One region of the Paenibacillus salivarius genome, then DNA from elsewhere that is predicted to be linked to it. Evidence: riboswitches for the same ligand, from Rfam matches in the RefSeq annotation. Region 1 holds a riboswitch; each other region holds the start of a gene.

The links. A riboswitch is a leader RNA that binds a small molecule or an ion and turns the genes downstream of it on or off. The one in region 1 is predicted to bind cyclic di-AMP.
Region 2: another riboswitch for cyclic di-AMP. It lies ahead of ACSFXJ_RS20890 (TrkH family potassium uptake protein); the one in region 1 lies ahead of ACSFXJ_RS12285 (3D domain-containing protein).
Region 3: another riboswitch for cyclic di-AMP. It lies ahead of ACSFXJ_RS00520 (C40 family peptidase); the one in region 1 lies ahead of ACSFXJ_RS12285 (3D domain-containing protein).
Region 4: another riboswitch for cyclic di-AMP. It lies ahead of ACSFXJ_RS14375 (hypothetical protein); the one in region 1 lies ahead of ACSFXJ_RS12285 (3D domain-containing protein).

What each region holds. Positions count from the first base shown of each region.
Region 1 covers NZ_CP195592.1:2,714,123-2,721,424, reverse strand. Annotated here, with positions in the region: gene ACSFXJ_RS12305 (hypothetical protein) at 1-5, opposite strand, end outside; gene ACSFXJ_RS12300 (dihydroorotate dehydrogenase) at 40-972, opposite strand; gene ACSFXJ_RS12295 (dihydroorotate dehydrogenase electron transfer subunit) at 965-1,663, opposite strand; gene ACSFXJ_RS12290 (polysaccharide deacetylase family protein) at 1,843-2,631, shown strand; gene ACSFXJ_RS12285 (3D domain-containing protein) at 2,635-3,315, opposite strand; cyclic di-AMP (ydaO/yuaA leader) riboswitch at 3,327-3,510, opposite strand; gene ACSFXJ_RS12280 (amino acid ABC transporter ATP-binding protein) at 3,679-4,401, opposite strand; gene ACSFXJ_RS12275 (amino acid ABC transporter permease) at 4,388-5,050, opposite strand; gene ACSFXJ_RS12270 (transporter substrate-binding domain-containing protein) at 5,146-5,985, opposite strand; gene ACSFXJ_RS12265 (alpha-glycosidase) at 6,232-7,302, shown strand, end outside.
Region 2 covers NZ_CP195592.1:4,517,532-4,524,833, forward strand. Annotated here, with positions in the region: gene ACSFXJ_RS20880 (cation:proton antiporter) at 1-217, opposite strand, end outside; gene ACSFXJ_RS20885 (potassium channel family protein) at 289-951, opposite strand; gene ACSFXJ_RS20890 (TrkH family potassium uptake protein) at 964-2,298, opposite strand; cyclic di-AMP (ydaO/yuaA leader) riboswitch at 2,373-2,533, opposite strand; gene ACSFXJ_RS20895 (CPBP family intramembrane glutamic endopeptidase) at 2,820-4,541, shown strand; gene uvrC (excinuclease ABC subunit UvrC) at 4,510-6,423, opposite strand; gene trxA (thioredoxin) at 6,529-6,846, opposite strand; gene ACSFXJ_RS20910 (YqzM family protein) at 7,038-7,193, shown strand.
Region 3 covers NZ_CP195592.1:101,440-108,741, forward strand. Annotated here, with positions in the region: gene motB (flagellar motor protein MotB) at 51-851, opposite strand; gene motA (flagellar motor stator protein MotA) at 835-1,638, opposite strand; gene ACSFXJ_RS00500 (hypothetical protein) at 1,826-2,119, shown strand; gene ACSFXJ_RS00505 (4a-hydroxytetrahydrobiopterin dehydratase) at 2,309-2,608, shown strand; gene ACSFXJ_RS00510 (c-type cytochrome) at 2,677-3,039, opposite strand; gene ACSFXJ_RS00515 (GNAT family N-acetyltransferase) at 3,192-3,692, opposite strand; gene ACSFXJ_RS00520 (C40 family peptidase) at 4,048-4,494, opposite strand; cyclic di-AMP (ydaO/yuaA leader) riboswitch at 4,499-4,657, opposite strand; gene ACSFXJ_RS00525 (C40 family peptidase) at 4,814-5,305, opposite strand; cyclic di-AMP (ydaO/yuaA leader) riboswitch at 5,308-5,440, opposite strand; gene ACSFXJ_RS00530 (hypothetical protein) at 5,627-6,457, opposite strand; gene ACSFXJ_RS00535 (M1 family metallopeptidase) at 6,503-7,302, opposite strand, start outside.
Region 4 covers NZ_CP195592.1:3,171,142-3,178,443, reverse strand. Annotated here, with positions in the region: gene ACSFXJ_RS14385 (C39 family peptidase) at 1-539, opposite strand, end outside; gene ACSFXJ_RS14380 (Ig-like domain-containing protein) at 818-3,106, opposite strand; cyclic di-AMP (ydaO/yuaA leader) riboswitch at 3,419-3,640, shown strand; cyclic di-AMP (ydaO/yuaA leader) riboswitch at 3,747-3,926, shown strand; gene ACSFXJ_RS14375 (hypothetical protein) at 4,023-4,442, shown strand; gene kdpF (K(+)-transporting ATPase subunit F) at 4,478-4,549, shown strand; gene kdpA (potassium-transporting ATPase subunit KdpA) at 4,578-6,257, shown strand; gene kdpB (potassium-transporting ATPase subunit KdpB) at 6,278-7,302, shown strand, end outside.

The sequences.
Region 1 (7,302 bases):
TGCATGCGCGAAGCCCCCTTAAATTTGCTATTCTTTATTTTAAAGGATGCCGCGTATTTCGTCCAAGGAAGCCAGTCCTTCCTTTCGCATAAATTGCTCCAGATCCCGGATTAAATCAACCCCGGCTCTTAAATGAATAAAGTTGTGCGTTCCGACTTGAATCACCTGGGCACCGGCCATGATAAATTCGACGATATCCTCGGCGCTGCTGATGCCGCCCATACCCATCACCGGAATGCTTACGGCTTTGCTGACTTGGTGCACCATCCTCAGGGCGATCGGCTTGATTGCCGGACCGGACAATCCCGCATACATATTTTCAAATACGCTGCGACGTCGGTATATATCGATCTTCATGGCCGAAAACGTGTTGACCAAGGAAACCGCATCCGCGCCTTCCTGTTCGCACATCACCGCCATAGAAACGATATCTTCCGCATTCGGCGACAGTTTCACGATCAACGGCAGCGTCGTGGACCGGCGAATCTCACGTACCACTTCCCTTGCCGTTTCCGTTTTGATGCCGTAAGCCATCCCCCCGGCCTTCACGTTCGGGCACGAAATGTTCAGCTCGATCATGTCCACCGCATTACGCTGTTCCTTCTCTCTTAGCCGGGCATCCTCTTCGATCAATAAGGCTCCATTCACGTAATCCTCCAGCGTATTACCTCCCAGGTTCACGATCCTGGCCAGGTTCAGCTTCTCCCATCTTGGACACTCTTCTTTCAAAAAGGCCGGTATTCCCGGATTCTCAAGCCCGACGCTGTTCAACAGCCCGGAAGGGGTTTCGTACACGCGCAAGCCGGTATTCCCCTCCTTCGGATGAAGGGTCAGGCCCTTTCCCGATATACCGCCAAGCCGGTTGAGATCGTAGTATCTTCCATACTCCTTGCCGAAGCCGAAAGTGCCCGAAGCCATGACGACGGGATTCTTAAAATGAACTCCCGCAATACTGCTTGACATATCAATCATGAAACACGACCTCCTCCGCAGGAAATACCGGTCCGTCAGCGCAAGCCTTTTTGCGGCCGTCCTTGCATTTCACGCTGCATACGAGGCAGGCTCCGATACCGCAGGCCATCCGATTTTCCAAAGACACGTAGACCCGGGCCCGCCCTCCCGTATCGGCCTGCTTTCGTTGAACCGCCTTCAACATCGGATGCGGGCCGCAAGTGAATATCGTATCGTAAGCCTGAAAATCGACCTTTTCGAGAATCGATCCGCCAATATCCACGACCACTTGTCCGCTTGTACCGGCGCGAAACTCGTCCACCATGTAAGGCTCTTTACTAAACCCCAGGTATACGTCGGCCTCCGGAATTTGTTTCAGAGCATAATAAAACGGAGCGATTCCGATCCCTCCGCCAACCAGTGCTGTTTTTCCGGTCGGCTCCGGGAAGCCGTTGCCGAGCGGCCCTTCCAAGCCGACCTTGTCGCCTTGCTTCAATCTGGAGAACAACTCCGTCCCTTCCCCGGAGACGAGATATAGAAACTCGATTTCGAAATCGGATACGTTAAAAATGCTAAGCGGCCTTGAAAGAAGCGGATACTTATCCCAAGCCCGCAACATATAAAACTGTCCCATTCTTCCGGTGAATCTCCCCTCCACCTTAAGGCGGAAAACACCCGGTGCAACCTGTTCATTGGCCACTACCGTCGACATGACGCTCTCTCCTCTCCTGCAGTACAGCTGACAGTTATCTTTTTCTTCACTTAAAGATGCAATTTTTCCGAAAGAGAGTCTGTGACAAATATCACACGCGAAACCAGCGGTCATATTTCGCTTGGATAACGGGAATACCTATACTTAAACGAAAATTAAAAAAGGGAGGGGCGTTTCCAATGAGCAAGGCGGTGGCAAAGCGGACAGTTGCCTGTGCTGTCATATTAATCTCGGCTTTGATAACCGGTGTTCTATTTCCCGGCTCTAGCTTCGCAAATACGGACAACCAGCAAAAAAAGCCGGAAACAAGCGCTCCCAGTCTAGGAGAGCTGCGACGTAAATATTCGGAAACGTTCAAATTCCGCGGACCGGAAGTCAAGCAAATCGCGTTCACTTTCGATGATGTGCCGGACCCCCGGTTCACTCCGCAGGTTCTTGCGGTTCTTCGGAAGGAAGGAGTAAAAGCGACCTTTTTCGTGGTCGGTCACCGGGCCAAAAAATTTCCCGACCTGGTTCGTCAAATTCATCAGGAGGGACATATCATCGGCAACCATTCCTTCAGCCATCCGCAATTCAAGAAACGGTCTATAAAACAATTTCAGAACGAGATCCAGCGTACCGAAAATATCATTATGAATCTGATCGGATACCGTCCGAAGCTGATACGGCCTCCGTACGGAGAAATAAATGAGGAGCAAGTCAAGTGGCTTAAAAAGAACGGTTACACCATCGTGAACTGGAATGTGGATTCGCTGGATTGGAAAGGGATTGGAAAGGAAAAAGTCGTCAAGAACGTGCTTCAATCCGCAGGTCCCGGATCGATCATTCTTCAGCATGCGGGAGGAGGCACAACTTCCGATTTGTCGGGGACAATCGAAGCCTTGCCCGAACTGATTCAATCACTTCGGGCAAAAGGCTATCAATTGGTCACGCTTCCGGAGCTGCTCCATGTAACGAAGTATAAATAAGTTTTATTTCAAAATATAAAGCTTGATGTCCTGAAATCCAAATTCGCTGACAGATTGCTGGCTGCCCGGAATGAAAATATCGATCCGATTTCCTTTAATCGCGCTGCCTTGATCGGCTGCGGTAGCGACAAAGGCTTGTTTAGGCAAATTCGGATGAGTATGACCCGTAACGAGAACCTTGGTCCCCATCGGGATCACGCTCGGATCTACGGCGATCGTTCCCAATTCCAGGGGATTTCCGAAATAGTCCACGGCTCCCCATTTTCCGTTTTCGCTTGCTGCGGAAGAATAAGCGGTCGCCTTCACGTCCAGCGTTTTGGAATAGTTAAATGTTTTTCCCCAAGCTTCCACAACCTGGTCCGTTGCGGAAGCTTTTAGCGTTGGCAGCATAACCGGAGCTTCCGCCGCTTTGGCGGATACGGTCTGTTTCGATGCGGCCGGCTCATTTCCCGGAATCACGATATCGAGTCCCGCAAAAATATTCGTTGCTTTTACGGACGGATTAGCGGCCATCAATTTGTTCATATCGACGTTGTACTGCTTCGAGAGTAGGTAAAACGTATCCCCATCCTTCGCTTTATGTAACGCGTCCGCATGGGCCGGTATAGCGTGAAGTGTTCCCGCCAACCCCAGTGTAAGTAATGTTGTTTTAAAGATACGTCCAATGTTCGAGTGTCTGTTCATGTTGTCGATGTCCTCCCTGGATGTAGTGCCTGCGGAGTTAGTTGTCGGGTTAGGAAAAGAGGAGTTGTTCCCCGCGCTAGAAGCAACACAGCGCTTCACCCCAAAGACCAGCTTTCTCCGGCGCTAACCGGTTAAAAGGCTGTTCGGTAAATCGTCCCCCGCACCTGCCCTGGCAGGTTTCGGCTCACTCAATATATCACAATTTTGTAACCAATGGAGCAAGAAAATGTTGCCAACACCCTAACCCTCTTGAATCTACGGGGTTTTTCACGGTTACAAGTGATTACAATATCGTTAAAAACGTAGCTATAAATAGAAAAAAACCGCCGGAGCAAATCCTCCTGCGGTCGATATTGTTTTACACTACAATACTTTACTGAGAAAATCTCGGGTGCGTTGATGCTTCGGCGAACCGAACACCTCCTGGGGCGTGCCCTGCTCCAGAATAACACCTTGGTCCATGAACAGGATGCGGTCTCCTACCTCCCGGGCAAAGCCCATCTCGTGGGTCACGATCACCATCGTCATGCCTTTTTCGGCAAGGCTCTTCATGACATCGAGCACTTCGCCGACCATCTCCGGGTCAAGCGCGGAGGTCGGTTCGTCGAACAGCATGACGTGCGGTTCCATGGCCAGGGCGCGTGCGATGGCGATCCGCTGTTTTTGACCGCCGGACAGCTGAGAAGGATAAGCGTCCCGCTTATCTTCCAGACCGACCGTGCGGAGCAAATCCATGGCGATCGCTTCCGCTTTGGATTTATCCATCTTTTTCACGCGGATCGGAGCCATCGTGATGTTATCGATGACCGTTTTGTGAGGGAACAGATTGAACTGCTGAAACACCATGCCCATCTTTTCGCGCGTTTTGTTAATGTCATGCTTTTTATCCGTAATCGATTGTCCCTCGAAGGTGATTTCTCCCCCGCTCGGTTCCTCCAGACGGTTGATACAACGCAGAAAGGTACTCTTTCCCGAGCCGCTCGGACCGATGACCACGACAACCTCGCCTTTGGAGATTTCCAGATCGATGCCCTTCAAAATATGAAGTTGCCCGTATTTTTTATGAAGCTGCTTAACGGTGATCACTGGCTTTCAACTTCCTTTCGAACATGCCCATAACGCGGGACAGTGTAAATGTCAAAATAAAGTACATGATCGCGACGATCAGATATGGAGTCATACCGTTATAAGTTATGGTGACGATCGCGCCCGACTGGAACATAAGCTCGGTGACCCCGATGAAGGAAACGATGGAGGATTCCTTAATGATCGTGACGAACTCGTTGCCGATCGCCGGAAGCACCGACTTGATCGCCTGCGGGATCACAATGAAACGCATGGACATGCCCCGGGTCATCCCGAGCGAACGGGCCGCCTCGTTTTGTCCCCGATCCACGCCTTGAATGCCCGCCCGGAAAATTTCAGCCAAATAAGCGGAACTGTTGATGGAAAGCGTGATCGCCCCGGATTCAATCGCCGAGAAATTGATACCGAACGCCGTGGAAAAACCGTAATGGATAATAAACAATTGAACGAGCATCGGCGTCCCACGCAGAAACTCAACCCAAGCATGCCCGATAAACCGGACGATTCCCCAAGGAGACATTCGAATCAGCGTAATGATCAAGCCCAGCACAAAGCCGCACAATACCCCGATAGCCGCCAACAGCAGCGTGTATTGGAGACCCGTAAAAAAATAACTGCGGTACTCCCAGAACATCGTAAACAAATCCATGAATCCACCATTCCTCCTAATTCACCCTAGATACGTATACAAAACAAAAAATAGCGATTTTGCTCGCTATTTTTTGGATGGAACGAGAGCCTTGCTTATTTCTCGGCAAGTTCGGTAGCTTCCGTAACGAATTTGTCGATGGAACCGTCGCCCATCAGACGATCAAGCGTTGCGTTAACTTGGTCAAGCAATTCCGTATTGCCTTTTTTCACCCCGATGACATAACCTTCGTCTTCAGTGACCGGTTTAGCGTCGGTAATGGTGATGCCTTCCACGTTTTTAACGAACGACTCGGCTACAGGGCCTTCAATAATCGCCGCATCCACACGGTTCGATTTCAGTTGCATCACGATATCGTTGATTTTGGCGAGGGAGGTAAGTTTTGCGCCAGCGATTTCTTTGGCGATTCCCTCCTGGATCGAACCCTTTTGAACCCCGATTTTTACGCCTTCCAAAGACTCCATGGTAGCGTACTTGTCTTTATCGGCTGTACGGGTTACTACCGACTGTTCAGCTTTGTAATAAATTTTCGAGAGGCCGACTTGCTCTGCGCGTTCCGGCGTAGGGCTCAAACCCGAGATGACCAGGTCCACTCTTCCGGTATCCAATTCGTTCAGCAAGGAGTCAAAGTTCATATCCTTGATTTCCAATTCGGCACCCATGTCCTTGGCGATTTCTTTAGCGATATCGATGTCGAAGCCGACGATTTCATTTTCGCCTTTTTCGTTCATGATTTTGAATTCGTACGGAGGAAAGTCCGCACTTGTTCCGATAATCAGTTTCTTGGCCGCGCCGCCGTTACCCGAACCGTTGCCGGAACCTTGGCTTTCCGTGGCCGGTGCCGTGTTGCCGGCGTTATTTTTATTTTGTCCGCAAGCGGCAAGTACACTCGTTACCAACATTAGCGCTACAATTAACATACCCCATTTTTTCATCTGTCTCTCTCCATTTCTGCACATTTATTAGACCATCGTTCGATTTACTAGGCTAATTATAAGTGAATGTGTATATATATGCAAAGACATTTTTCACATTTTCATCTTTTTTTCATTTTGGAACCTTCCTTGACTGAGAATCATACAAGGGTAAAGTGTGGAATAATGGTTCATATCCAGTCCCATCGGGTTATAAATTGCTGAAAACCTTGCTAGTTCATTAAGATGACGTGAGGAGGTGGCCCCGTGCTTCTTGAAGCTCTCTACCATGTCCCCCGGGATAAATGGGCTTATGCTTATGATGCATCGACGATCCATTTGCGCGTGCGGACGAAGCGTGACGATGTGGAGCATGTTTATGCCATGACGGGCGATAAATATAATTGGGACGGAACGTACCAGGAAATCCCATTGGAAAAAGCGGCGCATGACCGGATGTTCGATTATTGGGAAGTCGCCGTAAAACCAAAGTTTAAGCGGCTGTCCTATGCATTTAAACTCACTTCCGGGTCCGAAACGGTGTATATGCTGGACACGGGCGTTCAGCATGAAGGGCCGACACCGCCGGGTGAGCTGTACGAATTTCCGTATATTCATGAAATCGATCTGTTCAAGGTTCCCGAATGGGCCAAAAAGGCGGTCTTTTATCAAATCATGCCCGAACGTTTCGCCAACGGCGACCCTTCGAACGATCCGGAGCATACCGTGCCTTGGGGCGGAAAGCCCACGCGTGACAATTTCTTCGGCGGAGATTTGCAAGGCGTGCTTGATCATTTGGATGATCTGACCGATCTGGGCGTTAATGCGATTTATTTCACACCGTTGTTCGTTTCCCCTTCCAATCATAAGTATGATACCGTGGACTACAAAAAAGTCGATCCGCACTTCGGGGATAACGAACTGTTGAAGCGCGTCGTCAATGCCTGCCACGAGCGCGGAATCCGCGTGGTGCTGGACGCGGTGTTTAACCACTGCGGAGAGCAATTCCCCCCGTTTCAGGATGTGCTGAAAAACGGCGAGAAATCCAAATATGCGGAATGGTTTCACATCAATGAATATCCGCCCCGAATCAAGGACGGAATCCCCACGTACGATACGTTCGGTTTTTTTGGGAATATGCCGAAATTCAACACGGCGAATCCGGAGGTAAAAGAGTACCTGCTCGGCGTGGCGGAATACTGGATCCGGGAGATTAAGCTCGACGGCTGGAGGCTGGACGTGGCGAACGAGATCGATCACCATTTCTGGCGCGATTTCAGGCAAGTCGTCAAAAAGGCGAATCCGGAGGCCTACATTATCGGGGAAGTCTGGAGCGAT
Region 2 (7,302 bases), 1.8 Mb from region 1:
CGGATCCCACAGTCAAAATAAGCTGATTGATCAAAGACCCGCTCGATTCATGAATCAGCTTCAGCCCCGGGCCGAGCAGCATCCCCACCGCGATAAACACGGCGACGTCAGGCAGCTTCAGCCAGGAGGCCAACTTCCCCGAGACCATACCTATACTGATCACAAATAAAACGAGAATAAGAAAATGCCGAATCGCTTCCGTTGCGGCCGATTCCATGTCCGTCACACTCCACTGCGGGATCGCACTGCCCAATAGATCAATATTCAAAAAAATAATAATAGCCTGAACTACTCATTAACGATAGCTTCGAATTCCTCGATATTTTTCTTGGCGCCGATAATGACCATGATATCGCCAAGCTCCAAATGATCCATCGCCGTTGGCGCAATAATGACGCCGTTCTCCCGGTGAATCGCCACGATGCTGCAGCCGAAACGCGTACGGGGATTGAGTTCGCCCACATTTTTTCCGTTCAGGCAAGCCGGCACGTTCATTTCCACGATGCTGTATTCCTTGGAAAGTTCGATGTAATCCAGCAGATTCGGTGTTACGAGCTGATGGGCCACGCGGATTCCCATATCCCTTTCCGGGAAAATCACCCGGTCAACGCCAAGCTTCTCCAAGGCCCGCCCGTGCAGGACCGAGATCGCCTTGGCCACGACCGTCTTGATGCCTAGATCCTTAAGCAGGATGGCGCTAAGGATGCTCATCTGGATATCGTCCCCGATCGCGACGATCCCGCAGTCAAAATTTCGCACGCCCAGCGATTTCAAAACCTCTTCATCGGTCGCATCGGCCACGACGGCATGCGTCAGCCGGTCTTCCCATTCATCGACCACTTCCTCGTCGCGGTCAATTCCCAGAACCTCGTATCCGAGGTCCATCAGCTCAAGCGCCAGACTGGAACCGAAGCGCCCAAGCCCGATCACTACAAACTGCTGTGTTTTCATCTCATTTTCCCCTTATCCTATAATCATTTTGCCTTCGGGATGTTTATATAATTCTTTACCCTTCTTCGGCCCAAGCGCATAGGCCAGCGTCAGAGGGCCAAGCCGTCCGGCAAACATGGTGAAGCTGATAATGATTTTGCCTATAACCGTCAGCTTTCCGGTCAAACCCATCGTGAGTCCCACGGTACCGAAAGCGGAGGTCGTTTCAAATAATATGCTCAGGAAATTTGCATCCTCCGTGGTGGACAATATCATTGCCACCGCAATGACGAGAAACAAGGCAAGCATCGTAATCGTTACCGCCTTGAAGATCCGTTCCTGCACGAGCCGGTACCGGAAAAGCACGAGATCCGACCGCCCCCGAATCATGGAGATTACCGCCCCGATCAGAATCGTAAAGGTCGTCGTCTTGATCCCGCCCCCGGTGGAGCTCGGCGATGCCCCGATAAACATCAGGATGATCATGAAGAACTGGGTCGCTTGTCGGAGAGTGCCGATATCCAGCGTGTTGGCCCCTGCCGTCCGCGGCGTGACCGACTGAAAGAACGAGCTCCATATTTTACCGCTCCAATTCAGCGGCTCCAAGGATTTCGGATTCGTAAACTCAAATACAAAAACCACGACCGCGCCGATCAAAATCAAAGCCGACGTCATCGAAAGCACCACTTTGGAATGCAGCGACAGCTTGCGGCGTTTGCGGAACTCGATCAAATCGGACAGAACGATAAAGCCGATCCCCCCCGATACGATCAGGAACATCGCCACGAAGTTTACGATCGGATCATCGACATAGCCGGTGAGGCTGCGATACTCGCCAAACAAGTCGAAGCCGGCATTATTGAACATCGAGACCCCGTGAAAAATCCCGAAATACACGGCGCGCCCCAACGGCATGTCAAACGCCCAGCGGATGGCGAACAGCAAAGCGGCGCAGCTTTCGATCACCAAGGAATAGATCAGCACCTTTTTGATCAGCCGAACGATCCCTTCCATCGAGCTCTGGTTCATCGCCTCCTGCAGGATCAGCCGGTCCTTCAGCGAAATTTTGCGTTTGAACACAAGCGCGAACAGGGTGGCCATCGTCATGAAGCCGAGACCGCCAACCTGGATAAGCAGCATGATGACGATCTGGCCGAAGACGGAAAAATAGGTTCCCGTATCGACCACAACGAGTCCCGTAACGCATGTCGCCGACGTCGCCGTAAAAAAGGCGTCGATAAACGGAAGCGTCTCGCCGGTCGTGCTTGAAATCGGCAGCATCAGGAGTAGCGACCCCACCAGAATGATTGCCGCAAAGCCCAGTACGAGGATTTGTGGCGGCGAAAATTTGAGCCATTTCGATAACAATACGTTTCACCTCACACTAAAATGGGCCAAAAAAGAACAAAGAAAAAAAGCACTGGAAATCCAATGCTTTTGATTGGTCCCTGCTGCAAAGGCCTACGAGGTTAGCTGACGGATTCGGGCTTGCGCGGCCTGCCCTATTCGTTTGTTCACCAGGCACCTGACCCGTGAAACAAACGAAATTCACCCCTAAAAATCGGTTCCCCCGTTTTCTTTGGAAATTCGGCCATCCTATTTAGTTTCAATTGTTTTCATTTCATTTTCGTCAAATGGATTATAAGCTTTATTCCGCTCCGCCACAAAGGTTTATTAGGTTGAAAAAACCCCATAATAACTTAAATGCGCTGAATCCTGCCGCAAGGTATTCCGTTATCAGAGCCATGCTTGTTTTTGCCGTAGTTATTTCGACTTTTCACGGAAAACCTCTGTTCCCTAGCGAAGTATCCCGCCCTGTGTTATCTTTACTTTGACAAAAGCGTCCAGAAATCATACTGATTCAAAAAAACAAATAAAGGAGTTTTTGCATGCAATCCGAACCAAAACCGCAAGCATGGAGGATGAAAACCGGAACATTATGGGTACTTGCCGCCATCAGCGTAGTGGTATTTATCCTTTGTCAGATCGTCCCTAATTCCGACTCGGAATCTCAGCAGCTTGAGCAATCGACCCAGGTGATAACTACCGATCAAGCCGCCGAGCACGCCCGTCAATTTGCCAAAAATACGCTGGGATTTTCAGGCGCTCTTGAAGATCCGTTGATCACTTACGAGTCCCGGTCCGATCTTTACGGTTATTTGACCCGCGAGGATCTGATGGGGGATTATTTAAAAAAATTCGATAAACAATTTCCTACGGATGTGTTCCAAGTCCGTTTTGATCAGCCGGGGAACGGGCTGGGGGCGCTGACGGTCGATGTACATATGAAATCCGGGGCCGTCGTCGGCTTCGAGGAAAAACAGACAACCGGAAACAGCCTTATCGACCTTCTGGAAGATACGAAAAACGGTACCGGCGCCTTGGAGCCCGCGGAAAGCATGATGAGCTGGGAGGAAAAGATGGATGCGGCGCAACCGTACTTAAAGGCACTCGGTTTTCAAGACGATGTTCAATTTATGGTCGACGAATCGCCGGAGGGGATTTACCTGACGATTACCGATTATGAAATCGGAAAATCTCAGGCGGAGGTTCTGGTCAGCTTTTACGGCGATCGGGTTTCCGGGATCGAGAGCACATTTACGGTTCCGCAAGAATATACCGACTATGTAGACAAACAGACGACCATCGCCAGCTGGCTCACTTATCTGGGCTACGGGTTGCTGACCTTCGTGCTCGGCATTCTTGCCATCGTCTACAGTGCATTGACAAAGGTTCACACGTCGTTCAAACGCGGGATCTTTCTTGCTTCCGTCTATTTCGTCATTTCGATGTTCTTCGCCTTTAATATGCTGCCTTACTTTGAAAAAGAAGGAATCGACCTTCCCGTGCTGATTTTCACGTTCATCGTCCAAGGCATTATTACATTAATTATGGCCGCATCGGTCTATTTCTCTCTGGTCGGCGGAGACGGACTGTGGCGCAAGCAGGGGATCGCATTATGGGCACGCGCCAAAGAGCCGGGCTACGGACGCCATGTTCTGGCTTCGATGGCGGACGGATACGCTTGGGCGCTCATCCTGTTGGGCGTGCAGTCGGTCATTTACCTCGTGCTTGATAACACCATTCAGAGCTGGTCGACCACGGATGCTTCCCAATCGCCGTATAATATGCTTTATCCGCTGTTATTCCCGTTAGCGGCTTGGATGGCCGGGATCGGGGAAGAAGCCGTATACCGGCTGTTCGGCATTCCGATGCTGAAAAAAATGTTCCGGAGTACGTTCGTAGCCTGCGTTATCACGACGTTGATCTGGGCGCTCGGACATACGCTGTACCCGATCTATCCGTTTTACACCCGTCCGGTCGAACTATTGTTCATCGGCCTATTGTTCAGCTACATTTTCCTAAGATACGGCTTTATGGCCGCGATGTTCTCCCACGTCATCTTTGACAGCATTCTGATGTCGCTAAGCTTGATGTTTATGGGCGGAACGGTGAATATTGCCGCAGGGGTGTTCTATATCGTGCTGCCTGCCATCGTTGCCTATGTCATTTACCTGTTTAATCCTCCGGGCAAGGAACGGCCGCCGCTGCAAAGAACGCAAAAAGAGGAGCCGTTGTTCACGACTCCTCATCCTGAAGGGCATCTATAATTTGTTTGGCGAGCTTATCGCCGATGGAAAGAGGCCGGAAGTCTTCGACGGAGGCCTCTTTTATTTTTTTCAGCGATCCGAAATGCTTGAGCAGCGCCTTGCGGCGTTTCTCGCCGATGCCCGGGATCGCGTCCAGACGCGAAGCCACCATCGATTTGCCCCGCTGTTCCCGGTGGAACGAAATCGCAAACCGGTGCACCTCGTCCTGGATGCGCTGAAGCAGGTAGAACTCTTGGCTGTCCCGCGCCAGGCGCACCGGTTCCGGCGGATCGCCCACCATCAGCTGCGCCGTGCGGTGCTTGGCGTCCTTGACGAGCCCGCCGACCGGAATATAGAGGCCGAGCTCGTTTTCAAGCACGTCGATCGCCGCGGAAATTTGGCCCTTGCCGCCGTCGACGATAATCAGGTCCGGCTTCGGAAGGTCCTCCTTCAGCACGCGTTCGTATCTGCGGCGGATGACTTCCCGCATCGTTTCGTAATCGTCCGGACCCTCGACGGTCCGGACTTTGTATTTCCGGTACTCCTTCTTGGCCGGTTTCCCGTCGATAAACACGACCATCGCGGACACGGGATTCGCACCCTGAATGTTGGAGTTATCGAACGCTTCGATCCGCGAAACGGCCGGAAGCCCGATCGCCCGCCCCAAATTTTCGGCGGCCCCGCGCGTCCGCTCCTCATCCCGCTCGATAAGGCGGAACTTCTCTTCCAAAGCGACCTTTGCATTGTCTTCCGCCATTTTGATCATCTGTTTCTTCAACCCGCGTTGCGGCACGAGCGTTTTCACGCCGAGCCATTCGCTCAGCGCGGCCGCTCCGCTTGCCGGGTCCAGCGTTTCGCTTTTTTCGCCGGCTTCGGATTCCAAATGAGCGTCGGATCTTTGATCGGTCTCCGCCGGCTCAGTTTGTGCCCCGTCCTTTTCGGGAAGCAAAATCTCTTTCGGGAGCGCAGGGTTATCGCTGTAATACTGGGTCACATAAGACAAGAAATCGCTGTAGGCATCGCCGTAAAACGGAAACACCGATGCATGCCGCTCGATCATTTTCCCTTGCCGCATGTACAGAATTTGAACGCACATCCAGCCCTTGTCCACGGCGAAACCGAAGACGTCGCGGTCCTTGGCGTCCGAGATCGTAATCTTCTGCTTCTCCATAATCGCATCGATATTGATGATCTGATCCCGAAGTTCCTTGGCCCGCTCAAAATAAAGCTCCTCGGCGGCTTCCTCCATTTTGCGCTGCAGCTCTTTTTTGATTTCTTCATGCCCCCCGTTCAGAAACGAGGATATTTCCTGGGTAATCCGGTCGTATTCGGACTGTTCGACCTCTTTCTCGCACGGCGCAAGGCACTGGCCGATATGGTAATAAAGGCAAACCTCCTTCGGCATGACATTGCATTTGCGCAGCGGATACATCCGGTCAAGGAGCTTCTTGGTCTGTTGGGCCGCATAGGCGTTCGGATAAGGGCCGAAATATTTCGCCTTGTCCTTCAGCAGACGACGCGTCACTTCCAAACGCGGATGCGGCTCGTTCGTAATTTTTATATATGGAAAGGTTTTGTCGTCCTTCAAAAGAACGTTATACCTCGGATAATGCTGTTTGATCAGGTTGCACTCCAAAATGAGCGCCTCCATGTTGCTGCCGGTGACGATATATTCAAAATCCCGGATCTCGGAAACGAGCATTTGGGTTTTGCCGTTATGGCTTCCCGTAAAATAAGACCGGACCCGGTTTTTCAGAATTTTGGCCTTGCCGACGTAAATGATCGCCCCGTCCTTGTTCTTCATCAGATAACAGCCGGGCAAATCGGGCAAGAGCGCCAGCTTGTGCCGGATCGTCTCCATCGCCTTTTCCTGTTCCCGGAGCTCATTTGAACTTGATTCCATGGCTAAAACGCCTCCTCCCCCGCCTGGAATAAGCATCTCGATATACGCAGAAAACGCCCCCGGTCATACCGGAGGCGCAGGCAAACTTTACTTAATACCCGGACCTTATTGATGTTTGGCAATCAGGTTTTTCAGGTTTTCTTTGGAGTTCAACCCTACGAGCTTATCGACAGGCTGGCCGTCCTTGAAGAAAATCAGGGTCGGGATGCTCATCACGCCGAAACGGGAAGCGGACTCCGGATTTTCGTCCACGTTCACTTTCGCAATTTTAACGGCATCGCCAACATCTTGAGACAAATCCTCCAAGATCGGAGCGATCATTTTGCAAGGACCGCACCATGGAGCCCAAAAATCAACGAGAACCAAACCTTGGCCTTCGACTTCATTATTGAAAGTTTGATCGGATACATTTACAATTGCCATTTTACTCTCCTCCTAATTAACAGGCGTGTTGTCAATTATACCACATTTTTTTAGTAAAAGAAAAATCGTAATGAACACGTCTTCTTTACAAATTTCAGGACGATTGGTTATACTAATAATAACCCAAAAACGAACTGTCTATGATGTTTATTATTGACAACGTTTTAATTATGCGAGGAGGCCCTGTCGTCATGGATGCCAACACACATGTGACCGACCCCCGGGAGCATATTAACGAAGAACCGCGCAACGATTTGTTCGACCTGATGAACGGATTCTTCGGCATGCTCACGTTTATGGCAGTTATTTTCTTCGGAATGGTTATCGTTAAATTTATTGCCGGTTAAGAGCGGCGACGCAAAGGGGCTGTCCCGAAGTCATCTTGAATGACCGAAGGACAGCCCTCTTGCATTTGTAAAGACAAAGAGCACTACCGCTATTCCTCGGCAGTGCTCT
Region 3 (7,302 bases), 2.6 Mb from region 1:
CAGTCATCTACGATGACTTTTGGGACAGCCTCTTTTCGTCATGCTAAATGCTAATGCGTTGCCGGCATTCCGATTTGTTGATCCCCATCCTGGTACTTACGGATGATGGATACTTCAACGCGGCGGTTTTTGGCCCGCCCTACGTTGTTGTCGTTCGTATCGACCGGATGATACTCGCCGTAGCCGATGGCACTGAACTTTTTGGGATCCAGCTTGTCGTTCAGCAGCAGGATTTTCATAAAGTTAAGCGCCCGTACGGAGCTGAGGTCCCAGTTGGACGCAAATTCGTGGTTCGAAATCGGCACATTATCGGTATGTCCGGAGACGATGATCTCATAATCCGGGAACTCCTGGAGCATATTCGAAATGGCCTTGGCGAGAATTCTCGCGTCCGGTTTCACTTCAGCCTCACCGGAAGGGAATAAGGCATTGTCGCTAATGGTGATCATCAGTTGGGATTGATTCAGCTTCGTTTCCAACTGATCGGTCAGACCGTTGTTTTTGATGTAATTATCGAGCTGTTTCTTGAGTGCTTCGAGGTTTTGTTGCTCCTGACGCTTCAGCTCGTTCTTCTTACTCATGCCGTCGGAAGACGGTTTGGGAAGTTCGCTCTCGCTCATGGAGTTTTTGGTGTTGCTGGTCATCGCGTTCTGATCAAGAACGCCAACGCCGCCTGTCAGCACACTGCTGAATGCCTCGCTCATTTCCTGGAATTTCTGCGCGTCTATAGTACTCATGCCGAACAGAACTATAAACAGGGCCAGAAGAAGGGTCATCAAGTCGGAATAGGGAAGCAGCCAGCTCTCGTCCGCGTGCTCCTCATGTTCCTGGTGCTTATGCTTTTTGCTCACCTTCATTCGCCCCCTTTTCTAAAAATTCTTTTCGTTCGGCAGGGGTTAAAAATACGGCCAGTTTTTGCTGAATGGCAATCGTGGAAACGCCGGATTGGATCGAAAGCAAGCCCTCCACCATCATCAGGCGGATTTCCATCTCTTTCTTGGAAAGACGCTTCAATTTATTTGCGATCGGGTGCCACATCACATAACCGGTAAAAATACCGAACACCGTTGCGATGAAGGCGCCGGAAATAGCGTGGGACAATTTTTCGATATCACTCATGTCGGACAGTGCGGCAATCAAACCGACGACGGCGCCGAGTACCCCGAGGGTAGGAGCATACATCCCCGCCTGGGAGAAAATTTGCGCGCCCGCCTTGTGGCGTTCTTCGGTAGCGGCGATATCTTCGGTCAGTACGTCTTGTACAAACTCTTGATCGTTACCGTCGATAATCATCCGCATGCCGCCGCGCAGGAAGTCGTCCTCGATCTCTTCGACTTTGGCCTCCAGGGCAAGCAAGCCTTCGCGGCGCGTTATGGTGGCCCATTCCATAAACATGGAAATCAGTTCGCCCTTAGTAATCATTTTAGGCTTGACTACCGTCATTTTGATCAGCTTAGGGAACTTCTTAATTTCGGAAAGCGGAAAGCCTACGAAGAGCGTTGCCGCCGTCCCCACGAAAATAATAACAAAGGCAGCGGGGTTGGATACCAGGCTTTCTATAGGTGCCCCTTTCAGAACCATCCCTACAATAAGTGCCACAAACCCGAGAATTAGACCGATAATTGTTGAAATTTCCATTGCACACCTCGTCCTTGAGATAATTGATTCCATTTTTCTGTCGCCCGCATCCTTGCTGGGACAATGAATCTGCCCGAAAAACGGTTTATCTCTTTTATCGACAGAATCCCCTTTTTTTTTAAGGTGTTTTTTCCGGTATAATAAGAATACATGCCGTCAAGGCAATGATGAAGGGAGCTGTTCTCAGGTGGGAGTAAAGCACGGCAGGGATTATGAATTTATTTTGGCAGATTTAACGGCGGCGGTAGGCCGTATTCCCGATAGCTACATATTTTTTGAAATGGAAACTTCCGAATGGGAGAATCTTTCTTCCGAAGAACGGGGCGAGGTGCTTGAAGCGCTGGCGGAGGACTTGTTCTTTGCCCTCGGCACAGAACCGGTGATCGAGGTGGGAAGCGCCGTGGTCGTTTATGACCGGGAAGCGCACAGGATCAACGTATTGATTGGAGAAGAAGAACTGACGAGCGTCAAACTGGTCTAGTCATTTGGATTCTGAAGATAAAGCGTGGTAAAATTTATTTTTGGAATAAGAATGCATTGATTCACCCGAATATTGTAGTTTGTATCCCCCTAGCCGAATAATTGTCCGCGACAGGAATACAATATAGGGACGCGGGGTTAGAAGGTAATACGTGAGACCTGGAAGTTTTGAAGAACGGGAGGAAGAAAGATGCCGTTTACACCGCAAGAAGTAGAGGCGCATTTGGAAAAGCTGGAGGGTTGGGAACTTGAGGAGGGCAGGTGGATCACCCGCAAATATACCTTCTCCAACTTTATGAAAGGGATTGCTTTTGTCGATGAAGTGGCTGCCATATCGGAGGCATTTAACCATCACCCTTTTATTACCATTGACCATAAAACCGTGACGCTTCGCTTGACATCTTGGGATGATGGCGGGATAACGGCCGTCGATATAAAGGAAGCCCAGCAGTATAATGAAGCGTTCGAAAAAGCGCGCTCTGCCGGCTAATCATACGTCTGCGGAAAAACGCCCGCCAGGATGCACATGCATCCAGGCGGGCGTTTTGTGTTGAATTTTTATTTCTTTTCTGAAAGCCACATGGCGACGTTGGCGATTTCGTCTTCCTTCAATTTATCCTTGAAAGAAGGCATCATGCCGCCGCCTTTCCCTTTGGTGATAATGCCGTACAACTGATCCGCCGATAGTTCGGAGCCGACTTTATTCAGAGCCGGACCGGCGCCGCCTTGCAATTGATCCCCGTGACAAGTAATGCAATTTGCTTTGACCGTAGCCTCGGCCTGTTCGGCATTTAATGTGATTTCAGGCATTTGCGGTTTCTCTTCCTGGGCCACCTGCTCCCTGCCGGGCAATGTAAACATTAACACAGCTGCGAAGGCGCACGCCACGACCAAAAGTCCGCTCATGATCCACTTCTGCATTTCCATCGTCCCTCCTATGTAAGCTACCCCTTCCATTATAGCGGAACATGCCTGACGATCATAGCTTTTGTGTCAAAAAAAGTAACGATTTACCGTTAGTATATGAAGAAAACATAAAGTTCATGTGCTGTACATCACAGACAAGTGTTTTATTACTCTGTCGGAGCTCCTTTGAACACCATGCAGTAATAAGGTTTGGATATGCCGCCGGGCGTCATTTTTTCGTAAAGATCGGTAATGACAAAGCCCGATTTTTGATATGCCCGGATGGCCCGGGTGTTCCAGGTCAATACCTCCAGGTCGATCACGTCGCGCGGTTTGCGTCTGGCCGCTTCCTCCACAATGGTAAGCACAAAACTTTTACCCAGCCCCCGGCCGCATAAATCAGGCCTCATCCCGATCCCCAGACGGGTTACGCCTTCCATCGGAAAGTACTGGGCGAAGCCGGCCAACTCGCCTTGCTGATCGAGTAAAGAGACGTACTGCTGGGCTCTCAGGGCGGGGTTGCCGAATTCCACGTCAAGCGCCTTCATTTGTTCCCAAGGGAGCCAGCTGTAAATATCGTAGGGAGAATCGTAACGCCACGTGCAAATATCCGCGCCATGGCTTTCTTCCATAGGTACGATTCGGAATGGTGTAATCGAATTTTCCATTATTAGCGCCTCCTTCAACGATAGGGATGCAATCGCGATTGCAGGGTTCATGTTCTTTTTACACTCACTCTAACGGGATTTTTTCGGGTTGTAAAGGTTTTCGCGCGGAAGATTGAATTTTCCTGTTTAGCCTTTCGCGAAAAGGGTAAATCTTGGATATAACGGGGATTGGAGACGGGAGTGAAGAGGACGGAACGGAAACAAAAAAAATTGCCTGACAGGCTTTAAAGAAGAAACCTTTTACTCTGGTCCTTCGTTATATGAGTAGCAACCAAGAAAAAGACCGCGGACGATTCCGGCAAGAATCGCTCGCGGTTACGCAATGCATTTATATTTCGGAAGCATATTTGGAAAATCAGGTTGTGCTGAGAATGCGCTTTGCGCCGACGTACCGGGTTTTATAGTAACTGTTGCTTAACTTGTCTGTCCGAATGCCTTTTGACGACGAGGCATGGGCAAACGTTCCGTCACCAAGGTAAATACCGACGTGGGATACTTTCCCGTTACCCAAGGTATTGAAGAAGACCAGGTCTCCGGCCTTTAATTGGCTTTTGGCCACGGAAATTCCTTTCTTGTATTGATCGGAGGATACGCGAGGCAAAGTAACGCCTAATTTTTTGTATACGTATCTTGTAAAGCCCGAGCAATCAAAACCGTTGATTGTGGTCCCGCCGTATTTATAAGGGGTACCGTATACGGATTTGACGACGTTGTTCAAAGTGGACTCTGCATGTACGTTTCCCGTCCCCATGGTGAACAGGATGGCTAAACTCGTAGCTGCTGCGGCGATAGTCTTTCTCAAGATGTCATACTCCTTCCAAGGCCTGCGAGGTTAGCTTGCGGATTCGGTTGAAGGTTCCCTATGATCCTTAAAAGAGGAAGTTTAAAAAGTCGACTTTCGGATCAATTCACCCCAAAATGGTTCCCCCGTTTCCCGGATGCAGGGAATTCGGCTGTTCTTAGTTGTGTGCATCCAAAACAACGACGACGATCATTACAATACAAATTACAAAATTGTTACCATTTACGCAGACTATTTTAGCAAAACTCGCCTCAAATGGCAAGTTGATGAAAAGACCCGCAGGATTCATCCTAGAATCTCTGCGGGCCAGACGGAACAATTATTCTACTGCATCGTGATCCTGGATGTCGCTCGTAACTTCCTCGTACTTATCGGAACTCATAATGCGTTTAGCGCCAACGTAACGCTCGACGTAATATTTTTCACTCATTTTGCTAATGACGACGCCTTTAGAGGAAGAAGCATGAGCAAATTTTCCGTTACCGACGTAAACGCCGACGTGAGAAACGCCTTTTCCTGAAGTGTTGTAGAACACCAGGTCTCCGGCAATCAATTCATCCTGGGATACTTTCGTGCCCATTTTGTATTGGGCGGCGGATTGGTGCGGCAATTTAATGCCGAGCTTTCCGAACACGTACATCGTGAAGCCGGAGCAGTCAAAGCCGGACGTTGTCGTTCCGCCAGAGACATATTCCGTTCCCAGAGCATTGTCCACGACGGAATCCAGTTTGGAATCCGCGAAAGCGCTGCCAGCTCCGAGGCTAAATAGTAATGCAACACTTACAGCTGTTACGGCTAGTTGTTTCTTCAAGAAAAAGCTCCTTCCAATGCCTACGAGGTTAGCTTAAGGATTCGGTTGAAGGTCCCCTATGACCCCTCTGTTGCGAGATCAATTCACCCAAAGTGGTTCCCCCGTTCCCCAAAAGGGATTCGGCTAGTAGTTTGAGTCTGTAAATGGTAACAAAAATAATTACAAAACTGTTACTTAAATTGTGCTGTTGTTATTGTAACAAAGGTAAGTATATTTTGGCAATGGTTAATTAGCAAGTTTAAGAGGAAAAACGAGCAAAAAGGCCCCCGAAAAACACCCGGAGGCCTTGCTGCGCAAGGGATCGGAAAAAGTGAAGAAAATTTAACTTTTTTGCGTTTTGGTATGCCAAAGCTGGTATTGAGAGGATAAATTCCAAACTTGCAAAAGGCTCCGAATAAAAGGATAGGATTGTTGTAACAAAAGTGCGATCAACCCGGTCCAAATCCAAGAGACGGTGCCGAACAAAAGGAACAAGATGGCCCCGGAAGCGCCGAGAATAAAGGCAATGGCGATACCGGGCAGCAAATGCCTCATACATAAAATCAGGGAAGCCCATATGCCGGTCTTGAACAGGTATCCGAATTTGGCGAACAACAAGACCTGACGGACGATCCAACCATAGGCCGCCCAAGCGAGAACGTAACCCATCAGCGTCAGCATGGGTGCGAGCCTGTCGCCGGAGGGGATCAGGCGCGGAAGCAGGGCAACAAGCTCGGGAACGATCCAAACCGCCGGCAGAGCCAGAAGAGCAAGCTCCAGCAGAAAAAAGAGCGAGACGGGCTTCCAAAATTCCTTCATCCCCCGGAATAAGGTCAACCCGGTTCCCCGGGCGTCCGGAGGAGTGAATCCATACAGGATTCCGGCCTCGAGCAAGGGCGTCAACAGCAAGCGAAGGACGACCATCCCCAGCAACAGCCAGGCATATCGATGGACCGCCGGATTATGAGATAATTCGAATTGGCCTTCGATCAGATAAAGCAGCCGGCTCATTTCCGTGGGGGGCGGGTCCGGGTACCTGGACAGAACGGCAATCACTGCCGAGTGAATCAGCCGGTACAGAAACAGCCCCCAGAGCAGCTGATAAAGAAACAGGATGATGATAGAGGGAAATTGGCTCCTGACAAGCCCCCATCCATTCCGTACATAGGTCATACTTTTCCCTCCTAGAAATGTTATGAGCATGATTTTTCGTGACATCTACCAAATCAAGGTCCCCAGCAGCGCCTCCAGGAGTTTGACGACGCCCAGCGTCGTGCGGGTACCGGTCGTTTCGTCAATTTCGGCCTTGATATAGTTGTTGATATGCTTGTTTTCCAAGACCAGCGTATAATCGGGATCGATCTGAACCCAGTCAAGCGGTTCCTTGTACTGCAGGGTCATCTGGATCCGCTCCCCGTTTCCGTTCCAGTTTTTTTGAATCGTATTCCCATCCTTGAAATGGAACAGGATCGGCACTTTCGCTGCCGTTCCGCCTTGGCGGCTTAGCTGAACGGTGGATTCATAGAGGGGATCGGCACCGTTTTTGCTTTCTATCTGAGCAACGCTGACTCGGTCTACCGAGTAATCGGTCATTTTGCCGCCATATACGTACTGATTGAAGTAAGACTTCCAGCTTCGGCCCGACACCTGCTCCACGACCCGCTGGAAATCGGCAGTAGTCGGATGCCTGAAGCGGTATTTTTGGCTATAGGTATATAGAATTCGTTTCATGGTCTTGGAGCCGACCTGGCGTTCGATATCCATCAGGACAAGCTTGCCGCGATAATAGGCGTTTTTCGCATACGTGTCGCCGGAGCCGTATTTCCAGGCCGGTTGGGTCAAGGAAGCCGGCGAAGAGATGAGCGCGGCCTGAACGGGAAGATTCGAGGCGATGCCGAATTCCTGTTCCATTAACTTGTCTTCGGCATAGGACGTAAAGGCTTCATCCAGCCAGGCTTCTTCGAATTCATTGCTGGCGATCATTCCGTAAAAGAACTGATGCCCGATCTCATGTATAA
Region 4 (7,302 bases), 460 kb from region 1:
GATAGCGCTCTAATCCCTATGGCAGTTGCCGAACCGTTTAAATAAGCATTCCATGCGGATGCCGCATTAGGGTTTGTTGAAAGGAGGGGGGGTGATTGGGCGGAAACTTTCTGTCCATTCTCCCGATCTCCCAATATAACATTCTGGGAATTTGAAGCATAAACCGCTTCAATACCTCCCATATAATACAGTCTTTCTCCATTGCTCAGTTCAGTAATTTCAAGAGATCCTTTACCTGCAGCCAATACCGGCGAGTAAGATTTGTTAGCCGATACTAGAACGTATTGCTTGTCAAACTTATAATAATATCCAAGCAATATTTCATTAATATTGTAAACTGGTTCAACGGAAATCAAAGACGAAAATGGTTCCGAAAATTGATGCCTCTCCAAGAATAATGCTGCAACTGTATCTGCCTCCTCTCTGGTAACATTAGCCGTTCCGACAGGATCACTGACACTTGCCATAGATAGGGAAGGGAGGTTAACAAGAAATACGCAAACTAATAAAAGCGCTTTCAGAAATCTTGTTTTCTTCATTCTTTTCTCGCTCCTTTAGAATAAAATTAACAGATACGTTGTTGCTCGAATGGTATGTACCTGCATCTATCTCTAGTATCCTAATCTCAGTATACAATTAATATTTGATATGTTAAATAATCCCTTTTTGAATTTTATATGAAAGCCTTTTTCCGTAGGGCGAGAAAAAATCCAACGGATTTGGTGCGTTCTTAAAAACGTACCGTTAGGACGAAAATAATAATCCCCCGGACGACGATACGAATTGTCGTCCGGGGGATTTTGTCGGCGAATTTCTATCACTCCGGCCAGGATACGGTTACGGAATGAGGCCGGTCAAGCGCGGAAGCCCAGTAATAGCCGGGAGCCGTTATCCGCTGCGGCAAAAATCCTACCAGTCCGGCGGATTTGGGCAACGCTTCGGAGGTTGCCGAAGTCATGCCCTGGGCATCGGCCACAAGATCCACATATCTGCCGCCGTTGTAGGTGAAACGGCCATGAACTTGTGCTGCAACGGGTGCTCCTGTCTCCAGGTCGATGACTTGCAGGGTGACTTTTCCGCGTGTGCCGTCAAATACGATAGTCATATCGCCAATGATCATGGGGCGGAGGCTCGTGCTCTCTGTTGTAGCCGAGACTTCGCTCGATACGGGGCCGATATTGCCGCTGATATCGACCGCGGCTACCCGGTAGTAATAGGTCGTGTCCGGCAACAGTCCGGTGTCCCGGTAGGACAGATTACGGGAGGTTCCGCCAATCGTGGATTCGTCCGGCGTGAATCCGGGTTCCGTGCTTCTGTAAATGACATATTCCTCGATGTCGGAATTGTCGGTAGCCCGCCCGTAGTTGAGCTGGATCGAGTTGTAATCCCACACTGCAGCCTCCGGCTCGCGATTCAGTCCGGAAGGAGGCGAGGTATCCGTAGGGGTTACGTTCCATTTGAAACCTCCGGGCCCCCAGGCTGAAGGCAGCCAGCGGATGGAATCGTAATGATGCATGGCCATTCCGCCGAATGCCGGGTTCCCGTTAAAGGCGGCGTACACCTTATCAAGTTCGCTTTCCATATAAAGTCTGCCTTCTTCACGGAAGGTGATCGTTTCAGGGTCCCCGCTGCTGGCAATATCCAGCGTTTCGACGCCGACAATGACCGAGCCCGGTTTGCCGATCGCGTTGGCATAATCGAGTTCGCCTTGTGCTTGAGGGATAATGCCAGGCCCACCCTCGGCGGTATCCCTATAATCCATGATCGAAATATAGTCGCTAATGTCTTGGACATGTTCCGAAAGCCATTTTGTTTGTCCGTTCCACGTAATGTCCTGTGCTGCATCGCTGCTGTCAAACCAGCGCGGAATAGCAGGGCCGAAGGGAAGATCGATGCCGGCGGTATCTCTGCGGTCGATCATTTTTTGCAGGATATCGAGATATTGAAGCTGGACGGATGGTTTTTCCGCTCTAAATTCCGGTAAAATATACGGCTCAATGTCCACGTTCACGCCGTCAAATTGTTCCGCTTCCGAAGAGGAAAGGTTGAAGTTGATTACTTTTTCGATTTCCCGGATCGCGTAGCCGTGGTAGGGCTCTAATGCACCGTAGTAGGGAGGAACCGTGCCTCCGGCAATGCATGCATGAACCTGATATCCATTGGCATGCGCCCAGCGGATGAAATCGCGGACCTTTCCGGGCTCGTCTTCAAGAATGTCCACGCCCTCGTAAGGGAAGACGCCGATATAGAAGGTCGTGATCGGATCGGAGCCGAACGTTTCGGTATCGTCGGCCATCTGTTGGAGCGCCGTTCTCGAACCGGGATTCAGGAACAAGTTGTAAGCTGCTTTTTCCCAGATCCACATGGCCCGGTCTTGATGCTCCAGTGTGATCGGCTCGGGTGCCCAATTCCCGGTATGTGCGTATACCGTCGTACTCCGCCCGATATTGCCGAACGTATCGATGGCGCGCGCTTCGATGCTCGATGTACGGCTGTCCAGGCGCTTGGCATCCCACTTGAACTGATAATGATTGCCCGTACGTTTGGCAGAGAGCCACGGTCCGCCGTTAATTCTCACTTCCACCTGATCGATCGCATTTTTGGAATCCACCTGAATTTTTACCGGAACCGATCCGTGAACCGTGGTACCGTCGTCCGGGTTCGTTATTTTCACGACAGGGAGGCTGGCTTCAGGGTTATCCACATAAACGGAAGTGGTTGCGGTAGTGATCCCGTAACGAGTCACACTTTGCAGTCCCCTGACGATGATTGAAACGTCTCCATCATATTTGGAAGTGTTCAGATCCGCGTACCAGTTGCCCTTTTCAAATCCGTCCGACTGCTCCACCACGGCCGGAATCTGCTCCGTGCCGTTGACAATCAGCTTGATGTCATAGATGTCGGAATATTGGCCCGTGACCCGCAGCCATCCCGGTGACACATACTCGCCGCTTTTCGGAGAATCCATCGTTAACTGGGATTCGGCGCGGACGGACGGAACCTGGATAAGGACAAACAACAGGAAGCCTAGAAACAATGCAGCAGAAAGCCATTTGAGTGTCGGGCGAACAAACCGATTCATCAAACTTTGATCAAAATTCGGCATAAATACCCCTCGCTTTCTGACGGATCGTACAGCGGCCCGCCTCCATATAATTGTAAACGTTTACATTTATTATTGTATCCGCAAGTTTTTTCTAAGGGCAATATCCTTTTATTGTCCTTTAATCGGATAAGCCGGGTCGAAATCTAGAAAATAAGAGTATAGTCGAGTTATCGCGAAAATGAGAGAGATTGTGATGAATGAAAACGCTGCTGATTCGTATATTCGTCAAATCCCCTTCTTTTTTTGCCGCCAGCATGACTTTACTCTGTTCGGAACTGGAGTTATGATTCAATCCATGAAATAAATAACAACCATTTCTGATCGCTGAATTTCCCGGTAGCGGGAAAGCGGGGGAACCGACGGCCATCCATTTAAAAGTGGCCGTATAGTTCGAATTTCAATTCCATGTGAGAGTGGGAGAGACCTTCGGACAGGGGTGAATCGCGTACGGAATCCATGGCTTCCGTACGGGTAGGGCGACTCTCACCGCCCGAATCCGACAGCTAACTTCGTAAGCGTGGATGGAGAGAGGATGGGTGAACTGCGAGCCGCACCAAAATTGGCCACAGGGGACCTCGGTATGCCTCCGTGGTCTTTTTATGGCCTAATATGAAAAAATGATTGAATTTCATGAAAAACAATGTCTCATTCGCTGAATTCTGCTTACGCAGAAACGGGGGAACCATCAACCTCCGTTTACCGGTTTTCGGACCGTTAAATCGGAGATTTCTTGGGGTGAATCGCCGGAATGTTTCCGGCGTAGGGCGACTCTCGCGTCCGAATCCGACAGCTAACCTCGTAAGCGTTATGGAGAGAGGCACCCGCCATAAGCTGATTTGGCCCGAACGCCATTTTTAAGCCGCGGAAAGGTACCCTCCTTTCCTGCGGCCTTTTTCGTTTGAAGGAGGAAATCAAGTTGGAAGAAGATTGCATCCTCGTCGCCGCGCCGAACAAATCGGCCCGTAATTTTACGCTGTTGCTTCTGGCAAAGGGACGGAAGGTTGTTTTAATCGTCAATAACAGGACCGAAGAGCTAAAGGCAGGGAAGCTGGGAGCCCAAAAAGTGATCCGTGTAAAGACGGATGATGAGAATACATGGCAGGCACCCGGGTATCCGATCGGGCGGGCGTTTATTTTTGAAACGAGTCTGGCCCTGACATGCAGGTATTTGAAGCTTTGCCGCATGTGGGCGGCCGGCCCGATTATCGTCATCACGCCCCAACAGGATCCGAGAATGATTTATAAGGGGCTGGGGGCCGACTTCATCATTCATTCCGCAAGCGGCGAGGTCGGATTTTTGGCAAATGGGCTTCCGGAAGCCGAACTTGAAAAATAGCAAACTGGAACCGAGGGAGGCAATAAACCGTGATTATGATCGGATTGATGGTTGTACTGGTATTTCTATATTTGATCTATGCTCTGATTCATCCCGAGAAGTTTTAACAAAGCCATCATATTGAGGGGGATCCCAATGGATTTTGTGCAAATGTTTGTCGTGATCGGCGTCATCTTACTGTTGGTGAAGCCGGTAGGCACTTATTTATATCATGTATTTTCGGGAGAACCGAACCGGACAGACAAGATTTTCGGCGGAACGGAGCGGCTGATATATAGGCTGATCGGTTTCAAAAACCTTGAAGGCATGAGCTGGAAAAAGTATGCGTTCAGTATGATTGCGGTGAACGTCGTACTGGCGGGAATCGGCTATTTGATATTGCGGCTTCAGAGTATTCTTCCCTTCAATCCGAACGGGATCGGAGCGATGGAGCCAACGCTTTCGTTCAACACGGTCATCAGCTTTATGACCAATACGAACTTGCAGCACTACAGCGGAGAGTCGGGATTGTCGTATTTTTCGCAAATGGCCGTCATTACGATGATGATGTTTACCTCGGCGGCGACCGGCTTGTCCGTGGCGATTGCCTTTATACGCGGGCTGACCCGGCGGGGGAGAACGGTCGGAAACTTCTTCGAAGATTTTACGAAAGCCCATATCCGGGTGTTTTTGCCTGCGGCGTTGCTGGTTACGCTGATCCTGGTGGCGTTGCAGGTTCCCCAGACATTGGAGCCGACACTTGCGATTCAAACGCTGGAAGGCAACGTGCAGCGCATCTCCGTGGGACCGGTTGCCTCGCTCGAGTCCATCAAGCATTTGGGAACGAACGGCGGAGGATTTTTCGGCGCCAACTCGGCGCATCCGTTCGAAAATCCGAACGGTCTTACGAATGCGATCGAAATATGGTCGATGTGGATTATGGGTGCGGCTTTGCCATACACTTTCGGTCTGTTCGCCAAAAACAAAAAGCAAGGCTGGGTGATATTCTCGGCCATGATGATTCTGTTCCTTGTCTTTCTTTCCACCGCATATTTCTCCGAAAAGGAGGGGAATCCGGCGATCAACGCGCTTGGTATCGACGCCTCGCAGGGCAGCATGGAAGGGAAAGAGGTAAGGTTCGGTATCGCGGGCTCCGCGCTGTTTACAACCGTGACCACGGCCGCTACGACAGGGACGGTCAACAATATGCATGATACGCTGACGCCGCTAGGCGGCCTTGTTCCGCTTGCGCAGATGATGCTGAACGTCGTGTTTGGCGGCAAAGGCGTGGGACTGATGAATATGTTGATGTACGCCGTTTTGGGCGTGTTCATATGCGGACTGATGGTCGGGCGGACGCCGGAATTTCTGGGCCGCAAGATTGAAGCGAAGGAAATAAAGCTCGTCGCGGTCGCGATCTTGGTACATCCGTTCATTATTTTGCTGCCGACGGCAATCAGCTTTATGACGAACCTGGGGCACGGCGCCATAACCAATCCCGGGTTTCACGGCTTGACCCAGGTGCTGTACGAATTTACTTCCTCCGCCGCGAATAACGGATCGGGATTCGAAGGATTGGCGGATAACACGCCGTTCTGGAATATCATGACCGGCCTGGTTATGCTGTTCGGACGCTATGTATCCATCATCGCCCTCTTGGGGGTTGCGGGTTCGCTCATGTCCAAAGAGCCCGTACCGGAAACGATCGGGACGCTGCGGACAGACAACCGTTTATTCGCCGGCATTCTGATCGGCACGGTGATGTTAATCGGCGCGCTTACGTTTTTGCCAGTCTTGGCCATGGGCCCAATCGCCGAGTTTTTAACTTTAGGATAAGCGAAAAGAGGGGTTGAATAATGACAAACAACCGAAAAACGATGCTGACCGGTCCGATTGTCCGTCATGCGGCACTGGATAGCCTGATTAAATTAAACCCTTTAACGATGATGAAAAATCCGGTTATGTTCGTCGTCGAATTGGGCATGATCCTTGTGCTTCTGCTGTTGTTGTTCCCGAATCTGTTCGGATCGGGCAACGGGTTCGGTTTCAATTTATCGGTTTTCCTGATTCTTCTTTTTACGGTGCTGTTCGCCAACTTTGCCGAAGCTCTTGCGGAGGGAAGGGGAAAGGCTCAGGCCGATTCGCTGAAAAAGTCGAAGCAAGAGGTAACGGCGAATAAGCTTGTCGGAGGATGCGTTCGTAATGTATCCTCCGCGGAGCTGCGAAAAGGAGACATCGTCGTCGTGGAGCAAGGCGAGATGATCCCCGGTGACGGAGAAGTTATCGAAGGGCTCGCCTCTGTGGACGAGTCCGCGATCACCGGGGAATCGGCCCCGGTCATCAAGGAAGCAGGCGGCGATTTCAGTTCGGTGACGGGAGGAACGTTGGTGGTGAGCGATCGGATCGTTGTCCGGATCATGAGCGATCCCGGCGAATCGTTCATTGACCGCATGATCTCGCTCGTCGAAGGGGCAAAGCGTCAGAAGACGCCGAACGAAATCGCGCTGAGCACGCTGCTTACCGTGCTGACGCTGATTTTCCTCATCGTCGTTGTCACCCTGAAGCCGATTGCCGATAAAATGGGCATTCCGCTTGAAATTCCGGTGTTGATCTCGCTGCTCGTCTGCCTGATCCCGACGACGATCGGCGGGCTGCTGTCCGCGATCGGGATCGCCGGAATGGACCGGGTCACCCGTTACAACGTAATCGCCATGTCCGGGAAAGCCGTCGAAGCGGCGGGCGACATCAATACGATGATTCTGGATAAAACGGGGACGATAACTTACGGCAACCGTATGGCATCCGAGTTGATCCCTGTCGGCGGCGTACATGTGCAGGAGCTTGCGGCCTGGGGAGCGATCGCCTCTCTCCATGACGAGAC